Regions from separate parts of the Citrobacter koseri ATCC BAA-895 genome, predicted to be linked through region 1. Evidence: predicted binding sites of a transcription regulator. Region 1 holds the regulator's gene; the other holds the start of a gene.
The links. Region 1 encodes sigma-54, which starts transcription at its own class of promoters, with help from an activator protein. Its sites were predicted from a motif close to GTTGGCACANNTTTCGCTNT; they were not measured.
Positions count from the first base shown of each region.

Region 1 (7,406 bases):
GAAATGAGTAAAGCAGGTGCGTCGCTTGCGACCTGTTATGGCCCCGTCAGTACACAGGTTATCGCCCAGGCGGAAAACATCCGTCTGCTCATCCTCGATGTGGATGGCGTGCTGTCTGATGGTCTGATTTATATGGGCAACAACGGTGAAGAGCTGAAGGCCTTTAACGTCCGTGATGGCTACGGCATTCGCTGTGCGCTCACTTCCGGGATTGAGGTCGCTATTATTACCGGACGAAAGGCTAAACTTGTAGAAGATCGCTGTGCCACCCTGGGGATCACGCATCTCTATCAGGGGCAGTCGGACAAACTTATCGCGTTTGGCGACCTGCTCGATAAGCTGGGCGTTGCGCCTGAAAATGTGGCTTACGTCGGTGACGATCTGATCGACTGGCCGGTGATGGAAAAAGTGGGTCTGAGCGTTGCGGTCGCTGATGCGCATCCGCTCCTGATCCCTCGCGCCGACTATGTGACGCATATCGCCGGTGGACGCGGCGCGGTGCGGGAAGTGTGCGATCTACTCTTGCTGGCGCAGGGTAAGCTTGATGAGGCCAAAGGGCAATCGATATGAGTAAAACCAGACGTTGGGTTATCATTCTACTGTCGTTGGCCGTACTGGTGTTGATCGGAATTAATCTGGCGGATAAAGACGATCCTGCTCAGGTTGTGGTGAACACCAGCGATCCGACTTATAAGAGCGAGCATACCGATACGGTCGTCTATAGCCCGGAAGGCGCGTTGAACTATCGTCTTATTGCGCAGCACGTTGAATATTATTCAGAACAGGCGCTTTCGTGGTTTACCCAACCGGTATTAACCACCTTTGATAAAGATAAAGTCCCGACATGGTCGATTAAAGCGGATAAGGCGAAATTGACCGAAGACCGGATGCTCTATCTGTATGGTCACGTTGAAGTCAATGCGCTGGCGCCTGACGCTCAACTACGCAGAATCACGACGGATAACGCGACGATCAACCTGGTGACGCAGGATGTCACCTCTGAAGATCTGGTCACGTTATACGGAACAACATTTAACTCCAGCGGACTGAAAATGCGCGGCAACTTACGCAGCAAGAACGCCGAGCTGATTGAAAAGGTTAGAACCTCCTATGAAATTCAAAACAAACAAACTCAGCCTTAATCTTGTGCTTGCCAGCACACTTCTGGCCGCCAGTCTTCCGGCGTTCGCGGTCACCGGCGATACCGAACAACCGATTCATATTGAATCGGACCAGCAGTCACTGGATATGCAGGGTAACGTGGTGACGTTTACCGGAAATGTCGTCGTGACTCAGGGCACCATCAAAATCAATGCCGACAAAGTGGTCGTCACCCGTCCGGGCGGCGAGCAAGGCAAAGAGGTGATCGACGGCTTCGGCAACCCGGCGACGTTTTATCAGATGCAGGACAACGGCAAGCCGGTAAAAGGCCATGCCCAAAAAATGCATTATGAGCTGGCGAAAGATTTCGTCGTCCTGACCGGTAACGCCTACCTGGAGCAGCTCGACAGCAACATCACCGGCGATAAGATCACTTACCTGGTGAAAGAGCAGAAAATGCAGGCGTTCAGCGAAAAAGGCAAACGTGTAACGACGGTTCTGGTGCCGTCGCAGTTGCAGGACAAAAACAAAGACCAGGCCCCGGCACAGAAGAAGGGTAACTAATTCGTTATGGCAACATTAACTGCAAAGAATCTTGCGAAAGCCTATAAAGGCCGTCGCGTGGTGGAAGATGTCAGCCTGACCGTGAATTCCGGGGAGATCGTCGGTCTGCTCGGGCCGAACGGCGCAGGTAAAACCACTACCTTCTACATGGTGGTGGGCATTGTGCCGCGCGACGCTGGCAACATTATTATTGACGATGAAGACATCAGCCTGCTGCCGCTGCATGCCCGCGCGCGTCGCGGTATTGGCTATTTACCGCAGGAAGCCTCCATTTTCCGCCGTCTGAGCGTGTTTGATAACCTGATGGCGGTGCTGCAAATTCGTGACGATCTCACGACCGAACAGCGTGAAGACCGTGCCAATGAACTGATGGAAGAGTTCCACATCGAGCATCTGCGCGACAGCCTCGGACAAGCGTTGTCCGGCGGTGAACGCCGCCGTGTGGAGATTGCCCGCGCGCTGGCCGCAAATCCGAAATTTATCCTGCTGGATGAACCGTTTGCAGGCGTTGACCCGATTTCCGTCATCGACATCAAACGCATTATCGAGCACCTGCGCGACAGCGGTCTCGGCGTTCTGATTACCGACCACAACGTTCGTGAAACGCTGGCGGTGTGTGAACGCGCGTATATTGTCAGCCAGGGGCATCTGATCGCACACGGCACACCGACAGAAATCCTGCAAGACGAGCACGTTAAGCGCGTATACCTTGGGGAAGACTTCAGACTCTGATAGGGTAGAAGACTGCGACGTCACAGCGGGAGAAAACGACTCTGAACATGAAGCAAGGTTTGCAACTCAGGCTCAGCCAACAACTGGCGATGACGCCCCAGCTACAACAGGCCATCCGTCTGTTGCAGTTGTCTACGCTGGAACTTCAGCAGGAACTTCAGCAAGCGCTGGAGAGTAATCCGCTGCTTGAGCAAACCGATCTTCACGATGAAATCGACACGCGCGAAACCCAGGACAACGAAGCCCTGGATACCGCAGACGCGCTCGAACAGAAAGAGATGCCCGAAGAGCTGCCGCTTGACGCCAGCTGGGATGAGATTTACACCGCAGGTACGCCGTCCGGCACCAGCGGCGACTACATCGACGACGAGCTGCCGGTGTACCAGGGCGAAACCACGCAGTCCCTCCAGGACTACCTGATGTGGCAAGTCGGGCTGACTCCGTTCTCGGATACCGATCGCGCGATTGCCACCTCAATTGTCGATGCCGTTGATGATACCGGCTATCTCACCATTTCGCTGGATGACATTCTCGAAAGCATCGGCGATGAAGAGATCGGCCTCGATGAAATAGAAGCGGTACTCAAACGCGTTCAGCGCTTCGATCCCATCGGCGTGGCGGCGAAAGATCTCCGTGACTGCCTGCTGATCCAGCTCTCACAGTTCGATAAATCCACGCCCTGGCTGGAAGACGCCCGGTTGATCATCAGCGATCACCTCGATCTGCTGGCCAATCATGACTTCCGCACCCTGATGCGCGTTACGCGGCTGAAAGAAGAGGTACTGAAAGAGGCGGTCAATCTTATCCAGTCGCTCGATCCCAGACCGGGTCAGTCTATCCAGACCGGCGAACCTGAATATGTGATCCCGGATGTGCTGGTGCGTAAGCATAACGGTTACTGGATGGTGGAGCTGAACGGCGACAGCATTCCCCGTCTACAGATCAATCAACATTATGCCGCCCTGTGCAACGGCGCGCGTAATGATGCCGACAGCCAGTTCATTCGCAGCAACCTTCAGGATGCGAAGTGGCTGATCAAAAGTCTGGAAAGTCGCAACGACACCCTGTTACGCGTGAGCCGCTGTATTGTTGAGCAGCAGCAGGCCTTCTTCGAGCAAGGCGAAGAGTTTATGAAACCGATGGTGCTGGCGGACATCGCCCAGGCCGTCGAGATGCACGAATCGACGATTTCCCGTGTGACCACGCAGAAGTATCTGCACAGTCCACGCGGCATTTTTGAACTGAAGTATTTCTTTTCCAGCCATGTGAATACCGAAGGCGGAGGCGAAGCCTCTTCCACGGCGATACGTGCGCTGGTGAAGAAATTAATTGCTGCGGAGAACCCCGCGAAGCCGCTGAGCGACAGCAAGTTAACCTCTATGTTGTCGGATCAGGGTATCATGGTGGCGCGCCGCACCGTTGCGAAGTACCGAGAGTCTTTATCCATTCCGCCGTCCAATCAGCGCAAACAGCTGGTTTGAACCAACCGATAAGGAAGACACTATGCAGCTCAACATCACTGGAAATAACGTCGAAATTACTGAAGCCCTGCGCGACTTTGTCTCAACCAAATTCGCCAAACTTGAGCAGTATTTTGACAGGATTAATCAGGTCTACGTTGTTTTGAAAGTGGAGAAGGTAACACACATCTCGGATGCGACACTGCATGTAAACGGTGGCGAAATTCACGCCAGCGCGGAAGGTCAGGATATGTATGCCGCCATTGACGGTTTGATCGATAAACTGGCAAGGCAGCTAACGAAACACAAAGATAAACTGAAACAACACTAATTGTCCGGGCAGTTAGCGAGTGCAGGACGGCCTGTTGTGACGCACAACAGGCCATTTGTACAGTTAGCGCTCCGAATCTGCCTCATCAGGAATCATCCTGATGGAACAGGTTCTTAGGTGAAATTATGACAAATAACGATACGACTCTACAACTGAGCAGCGTACTTAACCAGGAATGTACGCGCAGCGGCGTTCACTGCCAGAGCAAAAAACGTGCGCTGGAGATTATCAGTGAACTGGCGGCAAAACAGCTCAGCCTGCCTCCGCAGGTGGTATTTGAAGCAATCCTGACGCGTGAGAAAATGGGCAGTACCGGCATTGGCAATGGTATCGCCATCCCGCACGGCAAGCTGGAAGAAGATACGCTGCGCGCCGTCGGCGTGTTCGTCCAACTCGAAACGCCTATCGCTTTCGATGCCATTGATAATCAACCGGTCGATCTGCTTTTCGCCCTGCTGGTGCCCGCAGATCAGACCAAAACGCATCTGCATACACTGTCGCTGGTCGCTAAACGTCTGGCGGATAAAACCATCTGCCGCCGTCTGCGCGCCGCGCAGAGTGACGAAGAGCTGTATCAAATCATCACTGACACCGAAGGTGGAAAGGATGAGGCATAACCACCCAATGGCATCTGTTGTGAGGAGAAACGGTACATGGTACTGATGATCGTCAGCGGTCGTTCAGGGTCAGGGAAATCTGTCGCCCTGCGTGCGCTGGAAGATATGGGTTTTTACTGCGTGGACAACCTCCCCGTGGTGCTGTTGCCCGATCTGGCTCGTACGCTGGCCGATCGCCAGATTTCTGCGGCCGTCAGCATTGACGTGCGTAACATGCCTGAGTCCCCTGAAATTTTCGAGCAGGCGATGAACAACCTGCCCGATGCGTTTTCACCACAGCTTCTGTTCCTTGATGCCGATCGCAACACGCTGATTCGCCGTTACAGCGATACGCGCCGTCTGCATCCGCTTTCCAGCAAAAATCTCTCCCTGGAGAGCGCCATCGACCAGGAAAGCGATCTGCTGGAACCGCTGCGTTCCCGCGCCGATCTGATTGTCGATACCTCTGAAATGTCCGTGCATGAACTGGCGGAAATGCTGCGTACCCGTCTGCTGGGCAAGCGCGAACGCGAGCTGACAATGGTGTTCGAGTCCTTCGGCTTCAAGCACGGTATTCCAATCGATGCCGATTATGTTTTTGACGTGCGCTTCCTGCCTAACCCGCACTGGGACCCGAAACTGCGTCCAATGACCGGCCTCGATAAACCGGTTGCGGCATTCCTCGACAGGCACACAGAAGTACACAATTTTATCTACCAGACTCGCAGCTATCTTGAGTTATGGTTACCCATGCTGGAGACAAACAACCGTAGCTATCTCACCGTAGCCATCGGCTGTACCGGCGGGAAACACCGTTCGGTGTATATTGCAGAACAGCTGGCAGACTACTTCCGTTCACGCGGTAAGAACGTGCAGTCACGCCATAGAACGCTGGAAAAACGCAAAACATGACCGTGAAGCAGACTGTAGAAGTCACAAACAAGCTGGGTATGCATGCCCGGCCTGCGATGAAACTGTTTGAATTAATGCAGGGTTTTGAGGCCGAAGTGCTGTTACGCAATGATGAAGGAACCGAAGCCGAAGCCAATAGCGTCATCGCCCTGCTGATGCTGGACTCTGCTAAAGGTCGCCAGATAGAAATTGAAGCCACCGGCCCGCAGGAGGTCGAAGCGCTGGCGGCGGTGATCGCGCTGTTCAATTCAGGATTCGACGAAGATTAGGCCATTTCGCTTTCGTCTCTTCCTTTCCCCCAGAAAACGCCACCCGGCGTTTTTTTTATTCCCTCGTCTTTCTGCCTGCGTCGATATTGTACATTCCGTGCGCTTTTCCGTCCTGATTAAACCTTAAGAAAACCTTAAGAGGGGTTGTTTACGTTCTATTTAAGTTGAGCGTTCATACTGGTTCTATTAGCAACATTACCAGGAGATCTCATGATACTTTTATCTGAACAAAATCCCCTGGGCACCGGACGCCATCGTAAATGTTATGCGCATCCGGGAGATGCCCAACGCTGCATTAAGATCATTTACAATGCCGACCGCAGCGGCAAGAAAGAGATCCGCCGTGAGCTGAAATATTACGCGCATCTGTCACGTTACCTGCAAGACTGGAGCGGCATCCCGCGCTATCACGGTACGGTAGAGACCGATTGTGGTACGGGTTACGTCTACGATGTGATAACCGATTTCGATGGCAAACCGTCCGTCACGCTGACTGAATTTGTAGCGCAGTGCCGCAATGACGAAGATGCCGCCGTCCTGCGCCAGTTGCTGAAAACGCTCAAGCGTTATATCTACGATAACCGCATCGTCACCATGACCCTGAAGCCGCAAAATATTCTGTGTCACCGCATTAGCGAATCCGAAGCGATCCCGGTGATCTGCGACAACATCGGCGAGAGCACGCTGATCCCGCTGGCAAGCTGGTCAGCCTGGTTTTGCCATCGCAAACAGGAAAGACAGTGGGAACGGTTGATTGCCCAACCGGGTCTGGTGGCGGCGCTGAAGATGAACCGCCAGGAAGAAGACAAAAGCGCGCTGCCGCTCCCCTCTCTTGAGGCCGCGCGTCAGCGCAATCTTAATACAGATGGTTACGCGTCATAAACGATTCGCCGCCCAATTGGCGCATTTGACGCAAAATCCACGCCTGACGGCTACGCACGTAGCCTGAAGGCGCGTTCGCTTTAAAGCGTAAAGGGTTCGGCAGCACCGCCGCCAATAGCGCGGCTTCTGACATACTTAACCGGCTGGCAGGTTTATTAAAATAGCGCTGCGACGCCGCTTCCACGCCAAACACGCCATCGCCAAACTCCGCAATATTCAGGTAGACGGTCAGGATGCGTTTTTTACTCCAGACGGTTTCCAGCCCGACGGTGAGCCCGGCCTCCAGCCCTTTACGCAGCCAACTGCGGCCATCCCATAAAAAGAGATTCTTCGCCGTTTGCTGAGAAAGCGTGGACGCCCCACGAATTCGGTTTTCATTGCGCTCATTGTGCGCCAGCGCCTTCTCAATGGCCGAAACATCAAAGCCCCAGTGTTCCGGGAATTTCTGATCTTCCGCCGCAATCACCGCCAGCCCCATCCACGGCGAGATCGCATCCATGCCAGCCCAGTCGGAATGCGCAACATAGCCGAAATCGCCTTGCAGCCACGCGCTAATCTG
Region 1 covers NC_009792.1:4,245,624-4,253,029, forward strand. The annotation lists gene kdsC (3-deoxy-manno-octulosonate-8-phosphatase KdsC) at 4-570, shown strand; gene lptC (LPS export ABC transporter periplasmic protein LptC) at 567-1,142, shown strand; gene lptA (lipopolysaccharide ABC transporter substrate-binding protein LptA) at 1,111-1,665, shown strand; gene lptB (LPS export ABC transporter ATP-binding protein) at 1,672-2,397, shown strand; gene rpoN (RNA polymerase factor sigma-54) at 2,445-3,878, shown strand; gene hpf (ribosome hibernation promoting factor) at 3,901-4,188, shown strand; gene ptsN (PTS IIA-like nitrogen regulatory protein PtsN) at 4,314-4,805, shown strand; gene rapZ (RNase adapter RapZ) at 4,842-5,696, shown strand; gene npr (PTS phosphocarrier protein NPr) at 5,693-5,965, shown strand; gene yrbL (PhoP regulatory network protein YrbL) at 6,176-6,847, shown strand; gene mtgA (monofunctional biosynthetic peptidoglycan transglycosylase) at 6,822-7,406, opposite strand, start outside.

Region 2 (7,406 bases), 1.7 Mb from region 1:
CGGCGCCGGTACGGCGGAAGACGGGTTCACCTGCGTCGGCGACGTTGACGGTACGGTTGTCGCTGCGCCGCCGCTGGCCTGAACAGGCACTGCCGTTTGCTGAACCGGCACCAGCGTCAGATCCGCTTTCGTGCCGCCCTGATTAATAACTGGCTGTACGGTATCGGTGATAAAGACCAGTTTGTCATTAATCGTCACGGCGGCGCTCAACAGAATCCGCGCATTTGGCTGGATGTCAGCCGGGTTAAACGGCAGTACAAAGCTAAATGGCGACTGTTTCCCCTCGGTGCGCACCGCTTTCTGCGACAGCACTTTCGACGGCGCATCCGCCAGTGAGGCATCAGACAGCGTCACGGTCAGTACGGCATCCGGTGGCAGGGCCACTTTCTGACGGATCCAGACGGTACCGGAGACATTAGGTTGCTGAATAGTTGACTGTGTAGCCACGCCAGAAGTATTTGGGTCAGGCGCAGGCGTCTGGATATCTGCGCTTCTGTCTGCGCAGGCTGCCAGAGCAACCGCAACCGCTAAACCACTTACCATGTGCACGAGTTTCATTAAATTCTCCTTATCATCAATGCATCAGCGGGAGGTGCTTTACCCGCCGGAAGAGTGGTTAACAAAGACATAACGTGACTAAGTGTGGCATATCTCACTTATTTTTGCCTGGAATTAGTCCGTAATTCAGACTATTGCACCCATCGGACCACTTTCAAAATTGCGTTATACTCTGCCTACCTCGCTTCGGCGCCGTTGTTACCTGGAGAGCACGTATGAGTCAGGCACTGAATAATTTGCTGTCATTGTTAGATCTGGAAAAAATTGAAGAAGGACTCTTTCGGGGCCAAAGTGAAGACTTAGGATTACGTCAGGTTTTTGGTGGTCAGGTGGTCGGTCAGGCGCTGTATGCCGCCAAAGAGACCGTACCTGAACAACGTCTGGTTCACTCTTTTCACAGCTACTTTCTGCGCCCCGGCGACAGCCTGAAGCCCATTATTTACGATGTGGAAGTTCTGCGCGACGGCAACAGTTTCAGCGCGCGTCGCGTCGCCGCCATCCAGAACGGGAAGCCTATTTTCTATATGACAGCCTCCTTCCAGGCGCCGGAAGAGGGATTTGAGCATCAGAAAACCATGCCGGACGCCCCTGCGCCGGAAACGCTGCAATCGGAGACGGAGATCGCCCGTTCATTGGCGCATCTGCTGCCGCCCGTGCTGAAAGAGAAATTTATCAGCGACCGCCCGCTGGAGATCCGCCCGGTGGAGTTCCACAACCCGTTAAAAGGCCACGTTGCGAACCCGACGCGTCAGGTCTGGATCCGCGCCAACGGTACGATACCGGATGATATCCGCATTCATCAGTATCTGCTGGGTTATGCTTCCGATCTGAATTTCCTGCCCGTCGCGCTGCAACCCTACGGCATCGGCTTCCTGGAGAAAGGTCTGCAAATTGCCACGATCGACCATTCAATGTGGTTCCATCGCCCTTTCAACATGAACGAATGGTTGCTGTACAGCGTAGAGAGCACCTCGGCTTCCAGCGCCCGTGGTTTTGTTCGTGGGGAGTTTTACACGCGGGATGGCGTGATGGTCGCGTCGACCGTTCAGGAAGGCGTGATGCGCAATCGCAATTGAAAATGGCCGAATGGCGACGCAAAAGCGTCGCCATTCGGCCTGTTGATGATCAGGCGTTATACGCATTCTCGCCGTGGCTGTTGACGTCCAGACCTTCGCGCTCCTGCTCTTCCGGTACGCGCAGCCCAACGGTGATATCCGCCAGTTTGTAGCCGATAAACGCCACTACGCCAGACCAGACGATGGTGATAGCGATACTCTCCAGCTGCACCAGCAGCTGATGCCCCATCGTCACGCCTTCGGCAAACCCTACACCGCCGAGCGTGGTGGATGCAAAGATCCCGGTCAGGATACACCCAACGATGCCGCAAACGCCGTGGATGCCAAACACATCGCAAGGATCGTCCACACGCAGCAGACGTTTAAGCATCGTCACGCCCCACAGACCCGCCAGCCCCGCAACGACACCGAGAATCAACGCGCCGCCGACGCCAATGTAACCACAGGCTGGCGTTATGCCGACCAGTCCCGCGATAGCGCCGGAGCAGGCGCCCAGCAGAGACGGTTTACCGCGCAGCGCCCACTCGCCGAAAATCCACCCCAGAATAGCGGCAGCCGTTGCCACCACGGTGTTAACAAAGGCCAGTGCAGCAATCTCGTTCGCCATGCCCGCCGACCCGGCGTTAAAGCCAAACCAGCCGATATAGAGGATCGCGGTGCCGGTGAAAACCATCGGCAGGTTATGGGGTTTGAACGCCTCTTTACCAAAGCCGACACGTTTGCCAATCAGATAAGCGCCCACCAGACCAGCAATCGCCGCATTGATATGCACGACCGTACCGCCCGCAAAATCCAGCGCGCCGTGAGAAGCCAGCAAACCGCCGCCCCAGACCATATGCGCAATCGGGATATAGGAGAGCGTCAGCCACACCACCACGAAAATCAGTACCGCAGAGAAGCGGATACGTTCAGCCAGCGCCCCTACGATCAGCCCGACGGTAATGCAGGCGAAAGAGCCCTGGAAAGCAACGTGAATATACTGGTAGAAACTGCCCATCACTGCCGTGAGCTCAATATTTTTCAGCATCACCCAGTTGAAGTCGCCAAAGAAGTTGTTCCCCTCGCCAAAGGCCAGCGAATAGCCGTAAACAACCCACAAAATACAGACCAGCGCGAAGGTGACGGCAACCTGCGTCAACATCGACAGCACGTTCTTTCCACGGATCAATCCGCCATAGAACAGAGCAATGCCCGGAATGGTCATGAACAGCACCAGCGCGGTGCAAATCATCATAAAGGCATTGTCGGCTTTATCCACAACCGCCGGAGCCGCCATTGCCAGACCTGGAAGCAAAGCCAGTGAAGCAAGGCCAGTTTTCATCGTTGCTATCTTCATCTTTTCGTTCCCTATCACTGTGTGCCAGGAGTTACAGTGCCGCTTCGTCGGCTTCGCCGGTACGAATACGAATGACACGTTGCAGCTCAGCGACAAAAATTTTGCCGTCGCCAATTTTTCCGGTGTAGGCCGCCTTGCTGATGACCTCAATGACTTCATCAAGCTGGTCGTCGGCAATCGCCACATCAATCTTCACTTTGGGCAGGAAGTTGACGCTGTATTCCGCACCGCGGTACAGCTCGGCATGGCCTTTCTGACGCCCGAAGCCTTTCACTTCGGTGACTGTCAGCCCTTGAATACCAATCGAAGACAGTGCTTCACGGACGTCTTCCAGTTTGAACGGTTTGATTACCACGGTAACCAGCTTCATAGATCCCCTCCTGTCAGAATTCGATAATGTCTGCCGCTTCACGACAGGGATATTGCAAGGGGTGTGCCAGAAATGAAAAACGCGGGATAATTCAGGCTTGTAGGGTACGGCAGGGGAAGGAAAAGAAAAAACGCACTATAACGGTGCATGGTACGTTACATTTTTGCACCAGATTGTTGATTGCCGGATGGCGGCGTAAGCACCTTATTCGGCCTACAAGAGCGCATTGTCCGTAGGCCTGATAAGCGCAGCACCATCAGGCGCTGAGCGATTCCTCACGCGCGCTGGCCGCCAGCTCTTCACCGGCAAGCTGTAGTTGGTACATCTGCCAGTAACGCCCTTGCGCTTCGAGCAGTTGTTGATGCGTACCGCGCTCGACCGCCTGCCCGCGATGCAGCACCAGAATGGTGTCCGCATCAACAATGGTTGACAGGCGATGTGCAATCACCACCAGCGTGGTGTGTTCACGCACTGCCGCCAGCGCTTGCTGAATCGCCTGCTCAGTACCGGAGTCAATGCTGGCGGTGGCTTCATCCAGAATCAGAACCTGCGGCGTATCAACCAGCACCCGCGCCAGCGCCAGCAGCTGTTTCTGCCCGACGGACAGATTATTGCCCTGCTCGCCCAGCCGGGTGTGGATACCCTCGCTCAGACTACGCGCCAGCTCCACCAGTTGCACGGTTTCCAGCGCCTGCCAGACCTGTTCCTCCGAAATATCGCGCCCCAGCGTAACGTTCGCCAGGAACGTATCCGCCATCACCACCGGGTCCTGCTGCACCATCGCGACTCCCTGACGTAAAACCCCGTGGCTCAACGTTGACAGCGAACGGTCGTCAAGGCGAATGTCTCCCTGTGTAAGCGGGTAATACCCCATCAGCAGGCTGGCGAGGGTACTCTTGCCGCTGCCGGTATGCCCGACCAGCGCCACAAAGCTGCGCGACGGAACGGAGAGCGTAATGTTTTGCAGCACCAGATTGTCGTCACGGTAGGCGAAGGAGACATCATCAACGTCAATCCTGCCCGACTGCAACGGGCGCTCATCCCGACCATAATCCTGGCGTGGGCCGTCCATCAGTTCGAATACGCGCTCCCCCGCCACCGCAGCCTGCTGCAACATCGACTGTTGGGTCGTCAGTTCAATCAATGGCTCGTTCAGACGCCCCAGATAGCTGATAAAGGCGTACAACACCCCGACTTCAATGGTGCCGCGCGAGGTAAAGCTAAACAGCATCAGTAATCCGCAGAGGATCAGCGCGGAAAAAAGGCTGAGCAGCGGGCGCAATAAAAAGCCGTCCAGTCGCAGGGTCTGCATCCGCGCCATATAGTGCGAGCGGCTGGCCTCCCCCATTCTCTCGCCGAACCGCGCCTGCTGGCGGAACTGCTGAATGACGCTCATGCCGTTAATGACCTCATTGAAGCCATCATTGATGTCCGCCAGATATGCCCGCACGCGGCGCACAATCGGCGTGCTATAGCGCTGGTAAATCACCATCACCACCAGCACCGCCGGGAAAATCGCCATCGCGACCAGCGCCATCCGCCAGTCGAGGCTGAACATGGCGACCAGCATCGCGCCAATTAACGCCGCGCTACGCAGCACCGTCGCCACGACCGTAACGTAAAGGTCGCGGATGACTTCCGTATCATTGGTCACGCGAGAGATCAGTTGCCCCACCGGCTGCGTGTCAAAGGCGCTCAGTGGCTGGCGCAAAGCGGCATCCATCACATCGGTACGCAGCTGTTGCACTACGCCGACGGCCGCCTGATTAAACAACAGCGACTGCGCATAATGCAGCCCCGCCGCCAGAAACTGTAAGCCAATGTACGCCGCCACCAGCCCCGCGACCATGCCCAGAGGCAGGTGGCTCTTCGCGACCATATTGTCGATAAAGTAGCTGATAAGTAACGGGCCGCTGACTTCCGCCGCTGCCGCGATCCACAGCATCACCACGGCGATGGCAAGCGGTTTACGCCACGGCGAACCATACGCCAGCAGCCTTTTCAGGGTCGGCCATAACTGTCCAAAACTACGCATCTGCCGTCTCCTCGTTGATTTCAGGAGCGTCAGTCAGCGCCGCCTCCAGTTGCTGATAGCGATACATATCGCGATACCAGCCCGTTTGCAGCACTAATTCATCGTGATCGCCACGCTGGGCGATATGGCCATGCTGCATCACGATAATCTCGTTGGCTTCCGTCAGAGCGGATAAGCGGTGCGCGCTAATAATCACGGTGCGCCCCTCTCCCCACTGGCGTAAATTATGCAGAATCTGGTGTTCGGTACGGCCATCCACCGCCGACAGCGCATCATCCAGAATCAGGATTTCCGCATTGAGCAGTAACGCGCGCGCAATAGAAATGCGCTGTTTTTGCCCGCCAGATAGCATGACGCCGCGTTCGCCCACTTCGGTGTCATATCCTTGAGGCAGACGCAAAATATCCTCATGCACGCTGGCCAGCCGCGCCACCTGTTCAATCTCTTCCTGCGTCGCGTTTGGGCGCCCCAGCGCGATGTTATTGCCGACCGTGTCGGAGAACAGGAACGGCGTCTGGCTGACGACCGCCAGGCGACTGCGCCAGCTATCAAGCTGCAAGCGCGTCAGCGGAATATCATGAAAACGGATATCCCCCTGCGTAATATCGAAATGGCGCTGAATAAGCGAAAGAAGAGTGCTTTTCCCCGCGCCCGTCGGCCCGCAGATCCCCAGCATCTGCCCTGGCTCAAGCTGGAATTGCACATTTTCCAGCGCCGGATGCGCGGTTTGCGGGTAGCTGAATTCACGAATGGAGACCGTCAGCGCTCCCCGCCCTTCCGGCACCGCCTCCGTTCCGTCGTTGACGACCGGCGCTTCCGCCAGCATCGCGCGGATACGGCTGTACGCTGCGCTACCGCGTTCCACAATGTTAAACATCCAGGCCAGCGCTAACATAGGCCAGATCATCAGCCCGAGGTACATCATAAAGCTGGTCAGTTCCCCAAGCGTCAGCGTACCGTGCACTACCATCCAGCTTCCGCCGCCGATGGCAAGCAGATTAGCCATGCCGATGGCAATATAAATCGTGGGATCAAAACGGGCGTCGATACGTGCTACCCGCATATTTTTCTTCCCGGTATCTTCCGCGTCCGCCGCAAACAGCGACGACTGTCGATCTTCAAGGCCAAAAGCTTTGATCATGCGAATGCTGGTCAGGCTCTCCTGGGTACGATCGTTCAGACTGGAAAACGCCGCCTGCGCCAGTTTGAAGCGGTTATGCAGACGGTCGCCGTAGCGCTTGATCATCAGCGCCATAATCGGCATAGGCAGCAGCGCGAACAGCGTCAGTTGCCAACTGAGCTGCGTTGACATCACGATCAGCACAGCGCAGCCCATCACCAGCGAATCCACCAGCGTGAGCACTCCTTCCCCGGCGGCAAAGACGACACGATCGACGTCGTTAGTCGCGCGCGCCATTAAGTCGCCGGTGCGGTGTCGCAGATAAAATTCAGGATGCTGACGACTGAGCTGGCGGTAGTAATCTTCACGCAGTTCAACCGCCAGTTGATAAGAGGCGCCGAACAGCAGCACGCGCCAGACATAGCGCAACAAATAGACGATTACCGCAATCATGGCCATCGTGCCCACCCACATCAATACCTGACCGGTAGTGAAATGTTGCGCAGTGACGCCATCCACAACGATCCCGACCACTTTGGGCGGGATCAGCTGAAGGACAGCGATAATGATAAGCAAGGCCACGGCGCCGAGATAGCGACGCCACTCCCGACGGAAGTACCAGCTTAATTGAGCAAATAATCGCACGCGTTATATCCTGACATGATTTCCAGCAATATTTTCCGGGAGAATTATTCAATAGGCAGAGCGGTTGTGTACTTAATCTGTTCCATCGCAAAGCTCGACGTTACGTCTGACAATCCCGGAACACTGTTCACCAGACGTTTGTAGAAGTCGTCATAACGCTTCATATCTGCTACCTGAACCCGCATCAGATAGTCGTATTCCCCGGCCATACGCCAGAACCCCAGCACTTCCGGCATTTCGGTGACCACCGTCACGAAGCGGCTGTA
Region 2 covers NC_009792.1:2,505,555-2,512,960, forward strand. The annotation lists gene CKO_RS11505 (YbaY family lipoprotein) at 1-558, opposite strand, end outside; gene tesB (acyl-CoA thioesterase II) at 774-1,634, shown strand; gene amtB (ammonium transporter AmtB) at 1,684-2,970, opposite strand; gene glnK (P-II family nitrogen regulator) at 3,002-3,340, opposite strand; gene CKO_RS11525 (SmdB family multidrug efflux ABC transporter permease/ATP-binding protein) at 3,597-5,375, opposite strand; gene CKO_RS11530 (SmdA family multidrug ABC transporter permease/ATP-binding protein) at 5,368-7,140, opposite strand; gene decR (DNA-binding transcriptional regulator DecR) at 7,185-7,406, opposite strand, start outside.
Region 2: a site for sigma-54 is predicted at 3,392-3,411, ahead of glnK (P-II family nitrogen regulator). Genes of this name have one in related genera too.